Regions from separate parts of the Pseudomonas sp. FA117 genome, predicted to be linked through region 1. Evidence: predicted binding sites of a transcription regulator. Region 1 holds the regulator's gene; each other region holds the start of a gene.
What was found. Region 1 encodes FliA, which starts transcription of late flagellar genes. Its sites were predicted from a motif close to CTAAAGTTTNNNNNNNNNNNGCCGNTAA; they were not measured.
Positions count from the first base shown of each region.

Region 2: the regulator FliA is predicted to act here: its motif matches at 1,699-1,726, upstream of AC1TXO_RS09400 (methyl-accepting chemotaxis protein).
Region 3: the regulator FliA is predicted to act here: its motif matches at 1,639-1,666, upstream of AC1TXO_RS20770 (flagellar protein MotY).

Region 1 covers NZ_CM170675.1:4,042,239-4,045,511, forward strand. Annotated here, with positions in the region: gene AC1TXO_RS18695 (chemotaxis protein CheA) at 1-146, opposite strand, end outside; gene AC1TXO_RS18700 (protein phosphatase CheZ) at 159-947, opposite strand; gene AC1TXO_RS18705 (chemotaxis response regulator CheY) at 966-1,340, opposite strand; gene fliA (RNA polymerase sigma factor FliA) at 1,445-2,185, opposite strand; gene fleN (flagellar synthesis regulator FleN) at 2,182-3,015, opposite strand; gene flhF (flagellar biosynthesis GTPase FlhF) at 3,091-3,273, opposite strand, start outside.
Region 2 covers NZ_CM170675.1:2,013,610-2,016,882, forward strand. Annotated here, with positions in the region: gene AC1TXO_RS09400 (methyl-accepting chemotaxis protein) at 1-1,625, opposite strand, end outside; gene AC1TXO_RS09405 (PA1571 family protein) at 1,819-1,992, opposite strand; gene AC1TXO_RS09410 (ABC transporter transmembrane domain-containing protein) at 2,236-3,273, shown strand, end outside.
Region 3 covers NZ_CM170675.1:4,485,699-4,488,971, forward strand. Annotated here, with positions in the region: gene AC1TXO_RS20765 (argininosuccinate synthase) at 1-483, opposite strand, end outside; gene AC1TXO_RS20770 (flagellar protein MotY) at 610-1,602, opposite strand; gene pyrC (dihydroorotase) at 1,733-2,779, shown strand; gene rnt (ribonuclease T) at 2,776-3,273, shown strand, end outside.

The DNA.
Region 1 (3,273 bases):
TGAAAACCGCGAAAGATCGCATTGAGCAAGTCCGCATCATCGGGCCGGCTTTCCAGCTCGACCAGTTGCTCGGACAGTTGCTCGAGGATTTCGCCGGCTTCTACCAGGAAATCCTGAAGGATTTCTTCATCGGCGCCGAAGCTCATTAAACGTGCTCCCTAAAAACCCAGGCTGGACAGCAGATCGTCGACATCGTCCTGACCGGACACGACGTCTTCACGCTTATCGGCATGAATCTGCGGACCTTCACCCCGAGTTGGATGTTTTTCTTCATCTTTTTCAGCGCGCAATTGATCGTGGTCATGTTCGATGCCGGCAAAGCGGTCGACTTGACTGGCCATCAGCACGAGCTTGAGCAGATTGCTTTCGACTTCGGTGACCAGCGCGGTCACCCGCTTGATCACCTGCCCGGTCAGGTCCTGATAGTCCTGAGCCAGGAGAATATCGTTGAGGTGGCCGGCGACCTTGCGGTTGCCCTCGGCACTTTGCGTCAGGAAACTGTCGACGCGCTTGACCAGCTCGCGGAACTCCGGCGCCGCCACTTCGCGGCGCATGAAGCGCTGCCAGTCGGCAGACAGGCCCTGCGCCTCTGTCGCCAGGTCGTTGAGCACCGGCGTGCTCTGCTCCACCAGGTCCATGGTGCGGTTGGCCGCGTTCTCGGTCAGCCGCACCACGTAGGACAGCCGTTCGGTGGCGTCGGTGATCTGCGACACTTCCTCGGCCTGCGGCATGCGCGGGTCGATCTGGAAGCTGACGATGGCGCTGTGCAACTCGCGGGTCAGCTTGCCGACTTCCTGGTACAGGCCGCGGTCACGGGTCTGGTTGAGCTGGTGGATCAGCTGCACCGCCTCGCCGAACTGGCCGCGCTCAAGGCTCTGCACCAGCTGTTCGGCGTGCTTCTTCAGGGTCGACTCGAACTCCCCCAGAGAATCGTTTCTTGATTCCATAGCGCCCCCAGACATGCTTCAGCCGTTGACGCGTTCGAAGATCTTCTCGATCTTTTCTTTGAGCACCTGCGCGGTGAATGGCTTGACCACGTAGCCGTTGACGCCGGCCTGGGCCGCTTCGATGATCTGGTCGCGCTTGGCCTCGGCAGTCACCATCAGCACCGGCATGCCTTTGAGGCGATCATGGGCACGTACCTTGCGCAGCAGGTCGATGCCGGACATGCCCGGCATGTTCCAGTCGGTCACCAGGAAGTCGTAGTGGCCGCTTTCGAGCATCGGCAGCGCGGTGGTGCCGTCGTCGGCTTCGTCGGTGTTGGTGAAGCCCAGATCACGCAACAGGTTCTTGATGATCCGCCGCATCGTCGAGAAGTCGTCAACGATGAGGATTTTCATATCTTTGTTCAATTAGACCTCCAAGCAGTCTTAAACGCGCTCGTCTCACAAGCGCGCGCTCAATCAATTCGGCATCACTTACAACGACTGCATCGAACCCGGGTTCAACGTGCCCGCCATTCGCCCAGGCGGCTGCGCAGACGCGCCGCGCACTGGCTGTGCAACTGGCTGACACGCGATTCGCTGACCCCCAGCACTTCCCCGATTTCCTTGAGGTTCAACTCTTCGTCGTAGTACAGCGCCAGGACCAGGCGCTCGCGCTCCGGCAGGTTGGCGATCGCATCGGTCAGCGCAGCCTGGAAGCGTTCGTCTTCCAGATCACGCGACGGCTCGACCTGGCCACTGGCACCGTCCTCGTGCAACCCTTCGTGCTCGCCGTCCTGCAGCAGGTCGTCGAAACTGAACAGGCGGCTGCCCAAGGTATCGTTCAGGATCCCGTAATAATCATCGAGACCCAATTGGAGTTCGGCAGCAACCTCGTGATCTTTAGCGTCACGACCGGTTCTTGCTTCGACGGCGCGAATTGCGTCACTGACCATGCGCGTGTTGCGGTGCACCGAACGGGGTGCCCAATCGCCCTTGCGCACCTCGTCGAGCATGGCGCCACGGATGCGGATGCCGGCGTAGGTTTCGAAACTGGCGCCTTTGCTGGCATCGTACTTGTTGGCCACTTCCAGCAGGCCGATCATGCCCGCCTGGATCAGGTCCTCGACCTGCACGTTGGCCGGCAGGCGCGCCAGCAAGTGGTAGGCGATGCGCTTGACCAGCGGTGCATAGCGCTCGACCAGCTCGTACTGGGCGTCCTTGGACGCCTTGCTGTACATCTTGAACCCGCTCGCATTCATAGCACCGGCCCCGCACTGGTGGGATGAACCAGGCGCTCGACGAAGAACTCCAGGTGCCCGCGCGGGTTGGCCGGCAGCGGCCAGCTGTCGACCTTCTGCGCGATGGCCTTGAAGGCCAGGGCGCACTTGGAGCGCGGGAACGCTTCGTAGACAGCGCGCTGCTTCTGCACCGCCTTGCGCACGCATTCGTCATACGGCACGGCGCCGACATACTGCAGCGCGACGTCGAGGAAGCGGTCGGTGACCTTGGTCAGCTTGGCGAACAGGTTGCGCCCTTCCTGCGGGCTTTGCGCCATGTTGGCCAGGACGCGGAAACGGTTCATGCCGTAGTCGCGGTTGAGCAGCTTGATCAGGGCGTAGGCATCGGTGATCGAGGTGGGTTCGTCGCACACCACCAGCAGCACTTCCTGCGCGGCGCGAACGAAACTGACCACCGAGTCACCGATGCCCGCAGCGGTGTCGATCACCAGCACATCGAGGTTGTCGCCGATCTCGCTGAAGGCCTGGATCAGCCCGGCGTGCTGGGCCGGCGCCAGGTGCACCATGCTCTGCGTGCCCGAGGCGGCCGGCACGATGCGCACACCGCCAGGGCCCTGCAGCAGCACATCGCGCAGCTCGCAACGGCCTTCGATGACGTCGGCCAGGGTGCGCTTGGGGGTCAGGCCCAGCAGGACGTCGACGTTGGCCAGACCCAGGTCGGCGTCCAGCAGCATGACCCGGCGGCCGAGTTCGGCCAGCGCCAGGGACAGATTCACTGAAACGTTGGTCTTGCCGACGCCACCTTTGCCACCGGTGACGGCGATCACCTGTACGGGATGCATGCTACCCATGTCTGTTCTTTACCTTGTCTCGCGTGGGACGTGCCCACTTGACGGATCGCTGCCGACCCCCTGCGCCGTTCATCTTCAACCCGCGCGCTTATCGGGATTGTGGTAGAGATCAGCGAACATGTCGGCCATGGCCTCTTCGCTGGGCTCCTCCTGCAACTGCACGCTGACCGCGCGGCTCACCAACTGGTGCTTGCGCGGCAACTGCAGGTCGTCAGGAATGCGCGGACCATCGGTGAGATAGGCCACGGGCAGTTCGTG
Region 2 (3,273 bases), 2.0 Mb from region 1:
TTGTTGCCGAGGCTGTTCAGCAACTGGTCGATCTCACCGGTGGAATCAGCGGTGCGTTTGGCCAGCGCCCGCACCTCGTCGGCAACCACCGCAAAGCCGCGGCCCTGGTCGCCGGCGCGGGCGGCCTCGATGGCCGCGTTCAGTGCCAGCAGGTTGGTCTGCTCGGCGATGGCGCGGATGGTGCCGAGGATCTGGTTGATGTTGCGGCTGCCTTCCTCGAGCTCGACCATCGCCTGCGACGACTCGCTCAGGCGGCTGCCCAGGCGGTTGACGTTGTCGGTGGTCAGCTCGATCTGCTGCTTGCCTTCGGCGACGCGGCGGTGGCCGTTTTCCGCGGCGTTCGCGGCGCTGCTGCAGGAGCGCGCCACCTCGTTGGCCGTGGCCACCATCTCGTTGAAGGCGGTGGACACCAACTCCACGGCTTCACGCTGGCGCCCGGCGGCTTCGTTCATGTTGCCGGCCAGCTCGCTGTTGGCCCGCGAGGCCTCGTGCAGGTTGCCGGAGGCCGCGCCGATGTGCTGGATGAGCTGGCGGATCGCGGCGAGGAACTTGTTGAACCAGCCGGCGAGCTCGGCGGTCTCGTCCTTGCCCTGGATCACCAGGTCCTGGCGTAGGTCGCCTTCGCCCTGGGCGATCTGCTGCAGGCCGGTACTGACCTGGCCGATGGGTTTGACGATGACCCGCGAGAAGGCTGCTGCGACCAGGGCGAAAACCAGCGCCAGTACCAGCACGATGATTGCCGTGAGGTAGGTCATGTGGGTGGCGGCGCCCATCACCTCGCTGTATTCGATCAGGCCGACGAAGCGCCAGCCCAGGTCGGGCGAAGTCCAGACGTTGGCCATGTAGCGCACGCCGTCGATCACCACCTCGGTGGAGCCTTGCTCGGTGGCGGCCAGTTGCGCATAGGGTTCGCCAAGGTCCTTGAGTTGCTTGAAGCCATGGCTGGCATCGCGCGGGTCGACCAGTACGGTGCCGTTCTCGATCAGCATCACGTAGCCGCTCTTGCCCAGCTTGATGCTCTTGACCAGTTCGGTGAGATTCTTCAGCGACACGCTGACCACGAATACACCCTTGGCTTTGCCTGCGCCATCGGCGAGTGTGCGCGCGGTGCCGACCAATGCGACATCGTCCTTGTCGTAGTAGTAGGCGGCGGTGCGCACGGTCTTGCCGGGCGTGGCCATGGCCGCCTTGTACCAGGGGCGGGTGCGTGGATCGTAGCTGGCCAGTTTCGGATCGTCCGGCCATTTGGCGTAGGTGCCGTCTTCAAGGCCGATGGAGATGATGGCCGCTGCCGGATGCGTTGCGCCGTAGCGGGCGAAGGCGTCGATGACCTGCTGCGTGGCGGCGGGCAGCGGGTGGCTGGCGGCGTCGGCGGCGGTATAGTCCTTGAGTGTACTCACCGAGGTGTATACAGGATCGGTGGCCATTTGTTCTACGTTTTGCAAGGTGCCATCGAAGAACTGGCGCATGTTGCCGTCGATCTGGCGAATCTCGCGGGTGCTGCCGTCGAGGAACTGGTCGACTGCCTCGGCGCGAATGTTCAGGACGGAAATCACACCGACAAGGGCTACCGGGATGAAAGCCACCAGGACGAACGCAAGCACCAGCTTATTTTTTATCTTCATCGGGACGAACCATTCGTGGGAGTGAAAAGCGATGGCACGCCCATCCAGATGGTGGCCATATGCTATTTATCCTGTTTCGGCCTAGTCCCGGCAAATCTTTAGCGCATATTTCGTGTACAAAAAAACAAATGATTGTTCTGAAGAAATGAAAAGCCCGGCGCATGCGCCGGGCTGTAAGGAATTCGCTGGCTGGTCAGCCTTTGCGGGCTTTCTCGACCCGACTTTTCTCGAGGTTTTCGCAGGCCTGCTGGATCATCTGCTCGGTGATCGGAATCTCGCGGCCTTGGGCGTCGATGATCGAACCGCACACCTGGGCGTTCGATTTCTGCACGTTCTTCACGGTGTCGCTGGTATGTTGCAAGCTCATTTCCTGTCTCCTCTTCAGGTTGCAAGCTCAGGGTAGACCTTTGCCGTGACTGCCCTGTGACAGCTCCTGTGGCATCACGACAACTACAGTCCAACAGAAAGCGCGGTAAAGCTCCAGTGACAGGTTAGACCGATACGCTATAGCCACTGGCCCCACCCGCAATGCGATCCCTTCACGGCGCAAGGAGTTCCGCTGCCGTGGATGAGTGGTAGTCTGCAGACTCCCTGCCTTTTGGTCCGCGCCATGTCCGAGCCGCTTTCCTCCCGTCAACGCCGCGCCCTGCGCCTGGCTTGGCAGTTCGTCCGCCCCTACCGCCGTCAGGCACTGCTCGCCCTGCTGGCGCTGATCGTCACCGCAGCCATTACCCTGTCGATGGGGCAGGGCATCCGCCTGCTTGTGGATCAGGGCTTCATGACCGGCTCGGCGCACCAGCTCAACCAGACGATCGGGCTGTTCATGGTCCTGGTGTTGGCCCTGGCGGTGGGCACCTTCAGCCGCTTCTACCTGGTGTCGTGGATCGGCGAGCGTTGCGTCGCCGATATCCGGCGTGCGGTGTTCGATCATCTGGTCGGCCTGCATCCGGGGTTCTTCGAAGATAACCGCAGCTCGGAAATCCAGTCGCGGCTGACCGCCGACACCACGCTGCTGCAATCGGTGATCGGCTCGTCGCTGTCGATGTTCCTGCGCAATGCACTGATGGTGCTGGGCGGGGTGATATTGCTGTTCGTCACCAACCCCAAGCTGACCAGCATCGTGGTGCTGGCCCTGCCGCTGGTGCTGTCACCGATCCTGCTGTTCGGGCGCCGGGTGCGCAGCCTGTCGCGCCAGAGCCAGGACCGGGTCGCCGATGTCGGCAGCTATGTCGCCGAAACCCTCGGGCAGATCAAGACGGTGCAGGCCTACAACCATCAGGCCCATGATCGCCAGCTGTTTGCCGGGACCGTGGAAGCGGCCTTCGATGTGGCACGGCGACGCATCGCCCAGCGCGCCTGGCTGATCACCGTGGTCATCGTCCTGGTGCTGGGCGCGGTGGCGGTGATGCTCTGGGTCGGTGGCATGGACGTGATCGCCGGGCGCATCTCCGGTGGCGAACTGGCCGCCTTCGTGTTCTACAGCCTGATCGTCGGCAGTGCCGTCGGCACCCTCAGCGAGGTGATCGGCGAGCTGCAGCGCGCTGCCGGCGCGGCCGAGCGCATCGCCGAGCTGCTGGCGGCGAGCAGTGTGATCGTGCCGCCGTCGCAGCCTTCGGTGCTGCCGGCCGGGCGGGCCAGCGGCCGCATC
Region 3 (3,273 bases), 440 kb from region 1:
GGCGTAGTCCATCAGCTTCTCGCGCGACAGCAGGTCCCACTCGCGCCATGGCGCGATAACCTTGACGCCCGGCTTGAGGGCATAGGCACCCAGCTCGAAACGCACCTGGTCGTTACCCTTGCCGGTAGCGCCGTGGGAAATGGCGTCGGCGCCGGTTTCGTTGGCGATTTCGATCAGGCGCTTGGCGATCAGCGGACGGGCGATGGAAGTACCCAGCAGGTACTCGCCTTCATACACGGTGTTGGCACGGAACATCGGGAAGACGAAATCTCGCACGAACTCTTCGCGCAGATCGTCGATGTAGATCTCCTTGACGCCCATGGCCTGTGCCTTGGCGCGGGCCGGCTCGACCTCCTCGCCCTGGCCCAGGTCAGCGGTGAAGGTCACCACTTCGCAGTTGTAGGTGTCTTGCAGCCACTTGAGAATCACCGAAGTATCAAGGCCGCCGGAATACGCCAATACGACCTTTTTTACGTCCGCCATGCCATCACTCCACGGGGTTGTACGGAAAGCCGTCGATTCTACCGATCTCGCGGGAGAATTTACAGTGGGGCGACAGCTTGTGATGACAAAGCGACAGAAAATGTCGTGAGCGCGACCGGGTCGCACTCAGACTTTCTTCGCCCCCGCTGGCAGTACCGGGGCTGGGGCCTGCACCGCCGGTGCCGGGCTGGCAGGGGTGCTGGCTGCAGGCTGCGGCGGTATGGCGGGTGCGGCTTCGCGGGGTTTTTCCACGGGTTTCTCGATCGGCGTGACGCGATCGAGCTGGATGTTGACCCGGCGGTTGCGCGCGCGATTGGCCGGCGTGTTGTTCTTGGCCAGCGGGTAGCGCTCGCCGTGGAAGCGCACGGTGATCTGCTCTTCCGGCACGCCATGGGCCTTGAGGTATTCGGCTACGGCCAGCGCGCGGCGGCGCGAGGCATCGCGGTTGGTCAGGCGGTTGCCGCTGTTGTCGGCGTGACCGTCGAGCTCGATGTGATTGACCGACGGATCGGCCTTCAGGTAATCGAGAATGACGTCCAGGCGCGCGCGGGCAGCACTGTCCAGCTCGAAACCGGTGCCGGGGAACGGCACCTGGGTCTGGCGGATCTGGTCATAGTTCATCGGCAACAGTTTCGCGGCGCACAGCTGGTAGTCGTTGTAGGCCTTGGCAAAGCTGACCGGCAGCACATGCACTTCCATCGCCCGACCGCCCTCGCCGGTGTAGTTGCGCACCACGGTGCTGCGTCCGTCGAGCAGGCCGTTGATCAAACGACTGGCCTGGCCTTGCGAAGAGCTGAACAGCACACCGTTGCGACTCATGCGCACCGCGCCCAGGTTGATGTCGCCACGTCCGGGCTGCCAGGGCGCCGCCGCGGCCAGCAGCGTGGCGGAGCCGGCACCCAGCGCATTGCTCTCCGAACGCAGCTGGAATACCGGCTGCTCGCCTGCGCGACGCACGAACTCGCCGCTGCCGAAACCGTCGATCGGCTGGATCAGCCGGCACTCGAACTGGTCGCCCTCGACCTTCCAGGCGACATTCTCCATGCGGGTCTGGAAGGTGAGTGCCCCGGCCGGCAGGCTGGCACAGAGGCTGAGCAGGAGTAGGTAACGCTGGCGCACGGGCGGCTCCACAGATTCTGACGGCTTACCTGCAGGCTATCGGACGCTCGTCGGAAAACTTGATAGCCGTGCTGCCCCCGGGGTTTTCCGGTAGCATTGACGCCTGAGTTCGAACCGCCTGGAAACCCCAATGTCCGATCGCCTGACCCTCCTGCGTCCCGACGACTGGCACATCCATCTGCGCGATGGTGCTGTGCTGCAACATACCGTCGGCGACGTGGCGCGCACCTTTGCCCGCGCCATCATCATGCCCAACCTGGTTCCGCCGGTACGCAACGCCACCGAAGCGCAGGCCTACCGCCAGCGCATCCTCGCCGCACGCCCGGCCGGCAGCCGCTTCGAGCCGCTGATGGTGCTGTACCTGACTGACCGCACCAGCCCCGAAGACATCCGCGCAGCCAAGGCCAGCGGCATCGTCTACGCCGCCAAGCTCTACCCGGCAGGCGCCACGACCAACTCCGACTCGGGCGTGACCAGCATCGACAACATCTTCCCGGCGATCGAAGCGTTGGCCGAAACCGGCCTGCCGCTGCTGGTGCACGGTGAAGTGACGCGCTCGGAAATCGACGTGTTCGACCGCGAGAAGCGCTTCATCGACGAGCACATGCGCCGCCTGGTCGAGCGCTTCCCCACGCTCAAGGTGGTGTTCGAGCACATCACCACCAGCGACGCCGCGCAGTTCGTCACCGAGGCGCCTGCCAACGTCGGCGCGACCATCACTGCCCAGCACCTGCTGTACAACCGCAACCACATGCTGGTCGGCGGCATTCGTCCGCACTTCTACTGCCTGCCGATCCTCAAGCGCAACACCCACCAGGTGGCGTTGCTGGATGCGGCTACCAGCGGCAACCCGAAGTTTTTCCTCGGCACCGACTCGGCGCCCCACGCCAGGCATGCCAAGGAAGCCGCGTGCGGCTGCGCCGGCTGCTACACCGCCTACGCCGCCATCGAGCTGTACGCCGAGGCCTTCGAGCAGCGTAACGCGCTGGACAAGCTGGAAGGTTTCGCCAGCCTGCACGGCCCGGCGTTCTACGGCCTGCCGGCAAACACCGACACCATCACCCTGGTACGCGAAGACTGGACCGCCCCGGCAAGCCTGCCGTTCGGCGACACCAGCGTGGTACCGCTGCGCGCCGGTGAAACCTTGCGCTGGCGCCTGCTGGAGGACAACGCGTGAGCGAAGATCTTTACGACGACGACCAGGACGGTCAGGCAGGCAGCGGTTCGCGCCACCCGATGGCCGAGCGTTTCCGCGGCTACCTGCCAGTGGTGGTGGATGTCGAGACCGGCGGTTTCAACAGCGCCACTGACGCACTGCTGGAAATCGCTGCCGTCACCATCGGCATGGACGAGAAGGGCTTCCTGTTCCCGGAGCACACCTACTTCTTCCGCGTCGAGCCTTTCGAGGGCGCCAATATCGAGGCGGCGGCACTGGAGTTCACCGGCATCAAGCTCGATCACCCGCTGCGCATGGCCGTAAGCGAGGAAAGCGCGCTCACCGACATCTTCCGTGGCGTGCGCAAGGCGCTCAAGGCCAACGGCTGCAAGCGGGCGATCCTGGTCGGCCACAACAGCAGCTTCGACCTCGGCTTCCTCAACGCCGCCGTGGCGCGCAACGACCTCAAGCGCAACCCCTTCCACCCGTTCTCCAGCTTCGATACCGCGACGCTG